DNA from 3 places in the Streptomyces sp. NPDC003456 genome. Region 3 is predicted to be linked to each of the others. Evidence: riboswitches for the same ligand, from Rfam matches in the RefSeq annotation. Region 3 holds a riboswitch; each other region holds the start of a gene.
What was found. Region 3 has a riboswitch for thiamine pyrophosphate ahead of thiO (glycine oxidase ThiO). Riboswitches for the same ligand answer to the same signal wherever they lie in the genome.
Positions count from the first base shown of each region.

Region 1 (3,870 bases), on a different contig from region 3:
ACCACTGACCGGCGCCGCGCGGCCGGCGCGCGGTCACCGCCGCGTCCACGAGCCGCAGGGCCGTCTCCCGCCGCCGCACGGTCCAGGCGTGCAGGGCGAGGATCGCGCCCACCGCGGCGAACTGGATCAGGGTCAGCACGGCCGCCGTGGACAGGTCGAAGATCTCCGACGTCTGCCGGTAGATCTCCACCTCCAGGGTCGAGAAGGTGGGCCCGCCGAGGATCTGGACGACGCCGAAGGAGGTGAAGGTGAACAGGAAGACCATCAGCGCGGCAGCGGCCACGGCCGGGCCGAGGGCGGGCAGGGTCACCTTCCGCCAGGCCGCCGACGGAGAGGCGCCGAGCATCCGCGCGGCCTCCTCCTGCCGGGGATCGAGCTGTGCCCAGAGCCCGCCCACGGTCCGGACCACGACGGCGTAGTTGAAGAACACGTGGGCGAGCAGGATCGCCCACACGGTGGTGTCCAGCCGGACGCCCCACGCCTCGTCGAGCAGCCCGCCGCGCCCGGCCAGGGCCAGGAACGCCGTGCCGACGACGACCGTCGGCAGCACGAACGGGACGGTGACCACCGCCCGCAGCACCTGCTTGCCCGGGAAGTCGAAGCGCGCGAAGACGTACGCGCCGGGGAGCGCGATCAGCAGCGTCAGCGCCGTGGAGACCAGCGCCTGCCAGGTGGTGAACCACAGCACGTGCCGCACGTCGGACTGCCCCAGCACCTCCCCGATCCGCCCGGGGTGCCAGGCCCCGTCGGCCCGCAGACCGCGCGCGACGATCGCGGCGACGGGGTAGGCGAAGAAGACCGCGAAGAACGCGACGGGCACGGCCAGCAGACCGAACCGCGCCGCCGCGCCCCGCCTGCGGGCGGCTACTTCAGTACGAGCGAGGTCCACGACTTGACCCACTGGTCGCGGTGCTCGGCGATCTTCGCCGGGTCCATGGTCTGCGGGTCCTTCGCCTGCGGCCCGAACTTCGCGAACTCCGGCGGCACCTGGGCGTCCTCGCGCACCGGGTAGACGAACATGTTCAGCGGCATGTCCTCCTGGAACCGCTTGCCCACGAGGAAGTCGAGGAGCGCCTTGCCGCCCTCGGTGTTCCGGGCGTTGCTGAGCAGTCCCGCGTACTCGACCTGCCGGAAGCAGGTGCCCTCGGCGACGCCGGTGGGGGCGGTGTCCGGCCTGGGGTCGGCGAAGACGACCTCGGCGGGCGGGGAGGAGGCGTAGGAGACGACGAGCGGCCGGTCGCCCTTGGCCTTCTTCCCGCCGGCCGAACCGGAGAACTCCTCGTTGTAGGCCTGCTCCCAGCCGTCGACGACCTTGACGCCGTTGGCCTTGAGCTTCTTCCAGTAGCTCTCCCAGCCCTGGTCGCCGTACTTCGCCGCGGTGCCGAGCAGGAAGCCGAGACCGGGCGAGGACGAGGAGGCGTTCTCGGTGACCAGCAGGTCCTTGTACCGGGGGTCCGTCAGGTCGTCGAGGGTCCGCGGCGGCTGGAGCTTGCGGTCGGCGAAGTACTTCTTGTCGTAGTTGACGCACACGTCACCGGTGTCGACGGGTGTCACCCGGTGCTTGTCCTGGTCGGCGCGGTACTCGGCCTTGACGCGGTCCGAGCCCTTCGGCTCGTACGGCTGGAACAGGCCGTTGTCGAGGGCGCGGGAGAGCAGGGTGTTGTCGACGCCGAAGAAGACGTCGCCCTGCGGGTTGTCCTTGGTGAGGATCGCCTTGTTGACGGCCTGCCCGGCGTCGCCGTCCTCCAGGACCCTGACCTTGTAGCCCGACTCCTTCTCGAAGGCCGCGACGACCTCCTTGGAGGCGGCCCACGAGTCGTGGCTGACGAGCGTGACGGTCTTGGAGTCGCCCGACCCCTGACCGGCGTCGGACGACCCGCACGCCGCGAGCGTGCCGGCCAGGCTCAGCCCGACGACCGCGGCCGTCAGGCGCTGTGCGTTGATGCTCACTGGATTCCTCCTGGAGTGACCAGGAGAAGACGCGGCCCTGCCCGGGACTTCCGTGGTCCCGGGCAGGGCGCAACAGCTCGAGTGGTGACCGATCTCCCTACCCAGAATGACCTGGGCCAGGTTCGGAGGGTCTGCGGCCGTGCCGCACTCTCAGCGCTGTGGCGCTCCCCTGTCGGAATATGCAGATGTGGATACGGCGATCAGACTACCGTTCGGTGGCCGCGAGCTGACCACACGCCCCGTCGATCTCCTGACCACGGGTGTCCCGGATCGTCACCGGCACACCGTGGGCGGCGATGGCCTCCACGAACGCCTTCTCGTCCTCGGGCCGGGAGGCCGTCCACTTGGAGCCGGGCGTCGGGTTCAGCGGGATCAGGTTGACGTGCACCGGCTTGCCCCTGAGGAGCCGGCCGAGCCGGTCACCGCGCCAGGCCTGGTCGTTGATGTCGCGGATCAGCGCGTACTCGATGGACAGCCGCCGACCGGACTTGGCGCTGTACTCGAACCCGGCGTCCAGCACCTCGCGCACCTTCCACCGGGTGTTGACCGGCACGAGGGTGTCGCGCAGTTCGTCGTCGGGGGCGTGCAGGGAGATCGCCAGCCGGCACTTGAAGCCCTCGTCGGCGAAGCGGTGGATGGCCGGGACGAGACCGACGGTGGAGACGGTGATGCCGCGCTGCGACAGCCCGAGCCCGTCCGGCTCGGGGTCGGTGAGGCGGCGGACGGCCCCGACGACCCGGTTGTAGTTCGCGAGCGGCTCGCCCATGCCCATGAAGACGATGTTGCTGAGGCGCGCGGGTCCGCCGGGGACCTCGCCGTCGCGCAGGGCCCGCATGCCGTCGACGATCTGGTGCACGATCTCGGCGGTGGAGAGGTTCCGGTCGAGACCGGCCTGCCCGGTGGCGCAGAACGGGCAGTTCATGCCGCACCCGGCCTGCGAGCTGATGCACATGGTCACCCGGTCCGGGTAGCGCATCAGCACGGACTCGACGAGCGTCCCGTCGAACAGCCGCCACAGGGTCTTGCGGGTGGTGCCCTGGTCGGTGGACAGGTGCCGCACGACCGTCATCAGCTCGGGCAGCAGGGCCTCCTGCAGCCGCGTGCGGCTGCCGGCGGGGATGTCGGTCCACTGCTCCGGGTCGTGCGCGTACCGCGCGAAGTAGTGCTGCGAGAGCTGCTTGGCGCGAAACGGCTTCTCCCCGACCGCGGCGACGGCCTCCTTGCGCTCGGCAGGAGTGAGATCGGCAAGATGCCGCGGCGGCTTCTTGGCTCCGCGGGGGGCGACGAAAGTGAGTTCTCCGGGTGCAGGCATAACCCATCCAGTGTGGCAGATCATCGCCGGGAGCCCAGGCCGGAGCGGGGTGGGGGTGGTCACCTGTGGGTGCCGACTGTCGGCGTTGGTCGGCCTCGGACGGCCCAGGGACGGCCCAGGGGGCACGGTTTCGTCAACACGACGAAATAGCTCCACGCCCCTGAGCGGTGATCACAACGAATCAGCCCCCATGAGTGCTGTCTGATAGCTCTGCGCGACGTTGTCACACGGTTGGACACTCAGCGTTGCTACCTACTGCAGCGACCAAAGCTGCGCGGGGGACGCAGTTGACGTCTGGCTCCAGCGGGCAATTACGGATCCATCAGCTGCCATCAGGAATTAGCGCTAGGCGCTCTTCCTTCTCCCACGAGCGGAGCACGGCATACATTTGCGTTGTAGCGAAACACTGCGAGTCGAAACTAAGGCGGAGCATCTTTTCGATAACTTCCCTGCCGTGCGTTGTTGAACGTCGACGAATGGCAGCATCAAAGTCGAGCAGTGAAGTCAGATCGTGCCCACAGGAGATTTCTGTATCCGGTGACTCAGCGCTCGCTAGAGCAATTGAAAGTAGCGTATTTGAATCGAGGTCTCTATCCGCTATCAACTCC
Region 1 is NZ_JBIAOK010000004.1:987,059-990,928, reverse strand. Features, by position in the region: gene ACFYWG_RS20670 (ABC transporter permease) at 1-889, opposite strand, end outside; gene ACFYWG_RS20665 (thiamine ABC transporter substrate binding subunit) at 865-1,950, opposite strand; TPP riboswitch at 2,027-2,131, opposite strand; gene rlmN (23S rRNA (adenine(2503)-C(2))-methyltransferase RlmN) at 2,156-3,262, opposite strand; gene ACFYWG_RS20655 (DUF4435 domain-containing protein) at 3,585-3,870, opposite strand, start outside.
Region 1: another riboswitch for thiamine pyrophosphate. It lies ahead of ACFYWG_RS20665 (thiamine ABC transporter substrate binding subunit); the one in region 3 lies ahead of thiO (glycine oxidase ThiO).

Region 2 (3,870 bases), on a different contig from region 3:
GGCGGGTTGTGGTTCCGGGCGGTCCGCGGAGACCACGAGGGCTGCCAAGGCCGTGGTGACCGGCACCGAGGCGACCAGGCCGATCGAGCCGACCAGCGTGCGCACGATCTCCTCGGCGACCAGTTCGCTGTTCGCGACCGTCCCCACACTGCTCTGCGCGATGGAGAACAGCAGCAGCAACGGCAGCGCGGCACCCGCGTAGGCGAGGACGAGCGTGTTGACGACCGACGCGATGTGGTCGCGGCCGATCCGGATGCCCGCGCGGTACAGCCCGCGCCAGCCCATCGTCGGGTTGGCCTCGTGCAGCTCCCATACCGCCGAGGTCTGGGTGACCGTCACGTCGTCGAGCACGCCGAGCGAGCCGATGATGATGCCGGCGAGCAGCAGACCGCTCATGTCGATCGTCGGGTAGAGGCCGTGGATGAGGCCGGTGTTGTCGTCGGTGTTGCCGGTGAGGGCCGCCCAGTCGATGAACACCGAGCCCAGGAAGCCGATCAGCAGCAGCGAGATGAGGGTGCCGAGCACCGCCACCGAGGTCCGCGCGGACAGGCCGTGGCACAGGTACAGGGCGATGAGCATGATCGCGCTCGAACCCACCACCGCCACCAGCAGCGGGTTCGAGCCCTGCAGGATCGCGGGCAGGATGAAGAAGTTCAGCACCATGAAGCTGATGGCCAGCGAGATGAGGGCCATCAGCCCCCGCAGGCGCCCGACGACCACCACGGCGACCGCGAAGATGCCGGCGAGCAGGCTCAGAGGCAGCCGGCGGTCGACGTCCGTGACCGAGTACTGCAGGTCCTTCGGTGCGGAGGGCTCGTAGGCGACCACGACCCCCTGGCCCTCGCTCAACTGGCGGGACTGGTCGGGCTGGACGATCTCCGTGAACGTGCGGCCCTTGTCCTGGCCGGTGTCGATCCGGATCGTCGCCTTCTTGCAGGTGCCCGCCTCCTGCTGCACCGCGGAGGACCCCTCGGCGGTGGAGGTGTCGCCGGTCGGCGGGACACCCTGCGCCCCGGCCTCCTTGCAGCTCACCTCCACGACCTCGGTGACCGTGGCCTGCTGGGTCTGCCGGTCGAACCCGACTCCCGTGCGCTCGTGCGGCGGCGCACCGCCCGGCCAGAGAACGGCCAGTCCGACCAGGACGGCCGCGGCGAAGGGGATCAGGACCGCGGCGATGACCTTGCGCAGGTGCTGCGAGACGGGTGCGGCCGGACCGTGGCTGTGCGAGTGCCCGTGTCCGCCTCCCGGAACGGGACCGTCGCCGTGACCGCCGTGACCGCCCCCGTGGCCATGTCCGCTGCCCTGCCCGCCATTCTGGTCGCGGCCTGCGCCTTGTCCGCTGCCGGGTCCACCGTCACGTCCGCGACCCTGTCCGCTGCCGGGCCCGCCGTCGTGTCCACTGCCGTACCCGCCACCGTGCCCGCCACCGTGGTCGTGCCCGCCGTTGTGGCCTGCGCCGTGATCGTGGCCGCTGCCGGAACCGCGGCCGTCCCCGGGACCGTTCCCGAAGCCGTGGCGGAAGCCCGGAGCCCGTCCGCCGCTGGGTTCCGCGCCTGACCCCCGCTCATCGCGCGGCCCCTGCCCGAAGGCGCTGGACGGACCCTGGTTCTGCCAGTCACCCCGGGCGGGCCCCGGCCGCTGAGCCGGGGCGGAACCGCGCCCTTGCCCCACGACCGGCCCGTGTCCGGTGCCGGAGGCGAAGCCGTGGTCATCTCCCCGGCCGTTGCCGTTGCCGTTGCCGTTGCCGGCGCCGACGCCGGGGCCGCGGGGCGGCTCGGGCGGTGAATAGGGGGAGCGATGCGAGGTGGTCACCGACCGATCATCGCAAGAACGAGAGGGGCCCTCTGGTCACCGCGCCAGAATTGCCGCTAGCGTGGAGTCACCTTTTGTACACGCGGGAGCTCGGAGCACCGGGCTGAGAGGGCGCTGACCTTCGTCCCAGCGATGTTTCACATGAAACATCACCGAAGTCGAGTGATGTTTCCCACGGAACGTCGGAGGACGGAAGCCGCTGCGTCGACCGCCGAACCTGTTACCGGGTAATGCCGGCGTAGGGAGTAGGTCTCATGACCAACAAGGACGCACGCACGCCTGCCTCCGTTCGGGACGCACAGTCCGACGAGGCCGGGAAGTCCATCGGCTGGCACAAGGCGTACATCGAGGGCAGCCGCCCCGACCTGCGCGTGCCGGTCCGTCAGGTGCACCTCACCAACGGGCGGTCGGTCACGCTGTACGACACCTCCGGGCCATACACCGATCCGCTCGTCGAGACCGATGTCCGCAGGGGCTTGGCGCCGCTGCGTGAGAACTGGATCGTTGCCCGCGGCGACACCGAGGAGTACGCGGGCCGCCCCGTCCGTCCCGAGGACGACGGCATCAAGCACACCTCACCGCGCGGCGGTCTCCGCAACCTCGACGCCGTCTTCCCCGGACGCCCGCGCCAGCCGCGCCGCAGCCGGGACGGCAAGGCGGTCACCCAGCTCGCGTACGCGCGGCGAGGCGAGATCACCCCGGAGATGGAGTACGTGGCCCTCCGGGAGAACGTCTCTCCCGAGGTCGTGCGGGACGAGATCGCGGCGGGCCGCGCGGTGCTGCCGGCCAACGTCAACCACCCGGAGATCGAGCCGATGATCATCGGCAAGAGGTTCCTGGTGAAGGTCAACGCCAACATCGGCAACTCGGCCGTGACGTCCTCCATCGAGGAGGAGGTCGAGAAGATGACCTGGGCGACCCGCTGGGGCGCCGACACGGTCATGGACCTGTCCACCGGCCGCAACATCCACACCACGCGCGAGTGGGTGCTGCGCAACTCCCCCGTCCCCATCGGCACGGTGCCCCTCTACCAGGCCCTCGAGAAGGTCGACGGCCGGGCCGAGGAGCTGACCTGGGAGATCTACAAGGACACGGTCATCGAACAGGCCGAGCAGGGCGTGGACTACATGACCGTGCACGCGGGCGTGCGCCTCGCCTACGTGCCGCTCACCGCGAACCGCAAGACGGGCATCGTCTCCCGTGGAGGCTCGATCATGGCGGCCTGGTGCCTGGCGCACCACAAGGAATCGTTCCTGTACGAGAACTTCGAGGAGCTCTGCGAGATCCTCGCCGCGTACGACGTCACTTACTCGCTCGGCGACGGCCTCCGGCCCGGCTCCATCGCCGACGCCAACGACGAGGCGCAGTTCGCGGAGTTGAGGACGCTCGGGGAACTCAACCGGATCGCGAAGCGTTTCCACGTACAGACCATGATCGAGGGCCCGGGCCACGTCCCGATGCACAAGATCAAGGAGAACATCGACCTTCAGCAGGAGATCTGCGATGAAGCCCCGTTCTATACGCTCGGCCCGCTGACCACCGACGTCGCGCCCGCATACGACCACATCACCTCGGGCATCGGCGCCGCGATGATCGCCTGGTGGGGCACGGCGATGCTCTGTTACGTCACGCCCAAGGAGCACCTGGGCCTGCCGAACCGGGACGACGTGAAGACCGGCGTGATCACGTACAAGATCGCCGCGCACGCCGCGGACCTGGCCAAGGGGCACCCGGGCGCGCAGGAGTGGGACGACGCCCTGTCCGACGCCCGCTTCGAGTTCCGGTGGGAGGACCAGTTCAACCTGGCTCTCGACCCGGACACGGCACGGGAGTTCCACGACGAGACGCTCCCCGCGGAGCCGGCCAAGACGGCCCACTTCTGCTCGATGTGCGGTCCGAAGTTCTGCAGCATGAAGATCTCGCAGGACATCCGCCGGGAGCACGGCGGCAGCCGGAACGAGATCGAGGAGGGCATGGCCCAGAAGTCGAAGGAGTTCGCGGCGAGCGGGAACAGGGTGTACCTGCCGATCGCCGACTGACCTGCGGCTCGACCGGGTG
Region 2 is NZ_JBIAOK010000006.1:466,120-469,989, forward strand. Features, by position in the region: gene ACFYWG_RS26480 (YibE/F family protein) at 1-1,812, opposite strand, end outside; TPP riboswitch at 1,885-2,074, shown strand; gene thiC (phosphomethylpyrimidine synthase ThiC) at 2,067-3,851, shown strand.
Region 2: another riboswitch for thiamine pyrophosphate. It lies ahead of thiC (phosphomethylpyrimidine synthase ThiC); the one in region 3 lies ahead of thiO (glycine oxidase ThiO).

Region 3 (3,870 bases):
CCGAGGGGAAGGAGGCGCAGTCGCCGACCGCGTACACGTCCGGTACGCCGGTGCGCAGGTGCGCGTCGGCGACGACCTCGCCGTGGGCGCCGAGGGCCACACCGGATCCGGACAGCCAGGCCGTGGCGGGTCGGGCGCCGATGCCCACCACCACCGCCTCCGCGGGCAGCCGCGAGCCGTCGTCCAGGACGACCGCGCCGGGCTCGACCCGCTGCACGCGCGCGTGGGTGCGCAGGGAGGCGCCCGCGTCGGCGTACCAGCGGGCCATCGGCGCGGCGACCTCGGGGGGCAGGGCGTCGGCGAGGGGACGGCCGGCGGCCTCCACGACGGTCACCGAGCAGCCGGCCTCGCGCGCGGCCGTGGCGAACTCCGCGCCGATCCAGCCCGCGCCGACGACCACGATCTCGTGCCGGGCGGCCAGCACCGGCCGCAGCCGCTCGGCGTCGTCCAGGGTGCGCAGCAGGTGCACACCGGGCACGTCCTGCGTGCCGGGCAGCCGGACCGGTTCGGCGCCGGTCGCGACGACCAGGACGTCGTAGGGCACCGGTCCCACCTCGGTGTCCAGTTCGTGGTCGCCGGGGCGCAGGCCCAGCACCTCGCAGCCGAGGCGCAGTCCGATGCCCAGGGCCTCGAAGTCCACGTCGAAGGCGGAGCCCTCGGCCTTGCCGAGCAGGACGGCCTTGGACAACGGCGGGCGGTCGTAGGGCTGGTGGGGTTCCGCGCCGATCAGGGTCACGGTGCCGGTGAAGCCCTGCTCGCGCAGGGCGACCGCGGTCTGCACCCCGGCCATGCCCGCGCCCGCCACGACCACGCGCCGCGGCGCGGACGGGCCTGGTTCCTGCGTCTGCTCGCTCACCTGATCACCATAGACACCTGACGCTTCGTCAGTCAGTGCTCGTGCGCCGTGACCTGCTCCACAACGCTCGTGCCGCTGCCCGGCCGGGACTCCCACTCCCAGGTCTCCTCCAGCCGCACCCGCCCGTCGGGCAGCTCCACGACCGTCGAGACGCAGTGCCCCGAGGCGGTGGTGCCGTCCCGCCGGAGCTGGACGTAGCGGAAGTCGAGCCTGTCACCCTCCCGGATACCCACGAGATGCCCGCGTACGACGTCCCCGCCCGCGTAGTCGGCCCAGACCTGGCCCTCCCGCTCGTGGTAGGTGAACCGGGTGGACGTCCCGACCTGGCCGGGTGCCTGGTCGGCGACCGGGGCGAGGACGAGACCGTCGAGGGATCGGGCCATGCGCGGAGGCTCCCTTACTGCGGGGTGCGGGATCGGGCTAGGGTGGCCAACGTAGAGCACTCGCGGGAGCCCGGACGCACCGGGCTGAGAGGGAGGCTGGCGGCCTCCGACCGTACGAACCTGATCCGGGTCATGCCGGCGAAGGGAGGGGCTGGACGCCCATGTCGCGCACGTCCACCACACCGGACGTCCTCGTCGTCGGGGGCGGGATCATCGGCCTGGTCACGGCCTGGCGGGCCGCGCAGCGCGGGTTCACCACGGCCCTGGTGGATCCCGAACCCGGCGGCGGGGCCGCCCAGGTCGCCGCCGGGATGCTGGCCGCCGTCACGGAACTGCACTACGGCGAGCAGACCCTGCTGGGGCTGAACCTCGCCTCCGCCCGCCGCTATCCGGACTTCGCGGCCGAGCTGACCGAACTGACCGGGCACGACCTCGGCTACCGCCGCTGCGGCACCCTGGCCGTCGCCCTCGACGCCGACGACCGGGCGCACCTGCGTGAACTGCACGCCCTCCAGCAGCGGTCGGGGCTGGACTCGCAGTGGCTGTCGGGTCGCGAGTGCCGCCGGCTGGAGCCGATGCTCGCGCCGGGGGTGCGCGGCGGGCTGCGGGTCGACGGCGACCACCAGATCGACCCCCGGCGCCTGGCCGGGGCGCTGGTCGCCGCGTGCGAGCGGGCCGGGGTGGCCCTGCACCGCGCCTGGGCCGAGCGGCTCACCGTCGTACGGGAGCGGGCCGCGGGTGTGGTCACCGACGACGGGACCGCGCTGGGCGCGGGGCGGGTGGTGCTGGCCGGGGGCAGCCTCAGCGGCCGGCTCGCGGGCGTCCCGGACGAGGTGCTGCCGCCCGTACGGCCCGTGAAGGGCCAGGTCGTGCGGCTGACCATGCCGGCGCGGCACGGGCCGTTCCTGAGCCGCACCGTGCGCGCGGTCGTGCGCGGCAGCCACGTCTACCTCGTGCCGCGCGAGAGCGGCGAGCTGGTGATCGGGGCGACCAGCGAGGAGCTGGGCTGGGACACCACCGTCACCGCGGGCGGCGTCTACGAGCTGCTGCGCGACGCCCACGAGCTGGTGCCGGGCATCACCGAACTGCCGCTGACCGAGACCCGGGCCGGGCTGCGCCCCGCCTCCCCGGACAACGCCCCGCTGCTCGGCCCGACGGCTCTCAACGGACTGCTGCTGGCCACCGGCCACCACCGCAACGGCGTGCTGCTCACACCGGTGACCGGGGACGTCCTGGCGCACGCCCTGACCACGGGCGAACTGCCCGCCGAGGCCCGCCCCTTCACCCCCGAGCGCTTCCGCACCGCCCCCGCACTCACGGAGCAGCCCGCATGAACATCTCCGTCAACGGCGAGCCCCGCCGCGTCCGGCCCGGCACGGCCCTCGACGCCGTCGTGAGGTCCCTCACCACCTCGCCCTCGGGGGTGGCCGCCGCCCTCAACGAAACCGTCGTCCCGCGCACGCAGTGGACCGCCACGCCGCTGTCCGAGGGGGACCGCGTGGAAGTCCTCACCGCCGTCCAGGGAGGCTGACCATGGCCGACGATCCGTTCGTCCTCGGGGGCACGTCCTTCACCTCCCGCCTGATCATGGGGACCGGCGGGGCGCCCAGCCTCGACGTGCTGGAGCGCTCCCTGATCGCCTCCGGCACGGAGCTGACGACGGTGGCGATGCGCCGGGTGGACGCCTCCGTGCACGGCTCGGTGCTGTCCGTCCTGGACCGGCTCGGCATCAGGGTGCTGCCCAACACGGCGGGCTGCTTCACCGCCGGCGAGGCCGTCCTCACCGCCCGCCTCGCGCGCGAGGCCCTCGGCACGGACCTGGTCAAACTGGAGGTCATCGCCGACGAGCGCACCCTGCTGCCGGACCCGATCGAGCTGCTGGACGCGGCCGAGACACTGGTCGACGACGGTTTCACGGTGCTGCCGTACACCAACGACGACCCGGTGCTCGCGCGGAAGCTGGAGGACGTGGGCTGCGCGGCGGTCATGCCGCTCGGCTCGCCGATCGGGTCGGGACTGGGCATCCGCAACCCGCACAACTTCGAGCTGATCGTGGAGCACGCGCGCGTGCCGGTGATCCTCGACGCGGGCGCCGGGACGGCGTCGGACGCGGCGCTGGCGATGGAGCTGGGGTGCGCGGGCGTGATGCTGGCCTCGGCGGTGACGCGGGCGCAGGAGCCGGTGCTGATGGCCGACGCGATGCGGCACGCCGTGGAGGCGGGCCGGCTGGCCCACCGGGCGGGCCGGATCCCGCGGCGGCACTTCGCCCGGGCCTCGTCGCCGGCCGGCGGCATGGCCGCCCTGGACCCCGAACGCCCCGCGTTCGGGTAGGGGCGCGCGCGGCCCCGGGGCACGTCACAGGTCCGCTGCAGTACCGCTGCGAAAACGGCCGAGGAGACGGGCCTGTCGGTCACGGCTCGTACACTCGCCTGCGTGGACACGACCCTTCAGGACCCCTTGGTCGGGCAGGTGCTCGACGGCCGGTACCGCGTCGACGCGCGGATCGCGGTCGGCGGGATGGCCACGGTCTACCGGGCCGTGGACACCCGCCTCGACCGGATCCTCGCGCTCAAGGTGATGCACCCCTCGCTCGCGGTCGACGCCTCGTTCGTCGAGCGCTTCATCCGCGAG
Region 3 is NZ_JBIAOK010000003.1:959,237-963,106, reverse strand. Features, by position in the region: gene ACFYWG_RS15270 (NAD(P)/FAD-dependent oxidoreductase) at 1-856, opposite strand, end outside; gene ACFYWG_RS15265 (hypothetical protein) at 889-1,239, opposite strand; TPP riboswitch at 1,292-1,403, shown strand; gene thiO (glycine oxidase ThiO) at 1,401-2,573, shown strand; gene thiS (sulfur carrier protein ThiS) at 2,570-2,770, shown strand; gene ACFYWG_RS15250 (thiazole synthase) at 2,773-3,570, shown strand; gene pknB (Stk1 family PASTA domain-containing Ser/Thr kinase) at 3,673-3,870, shown strand, end outside.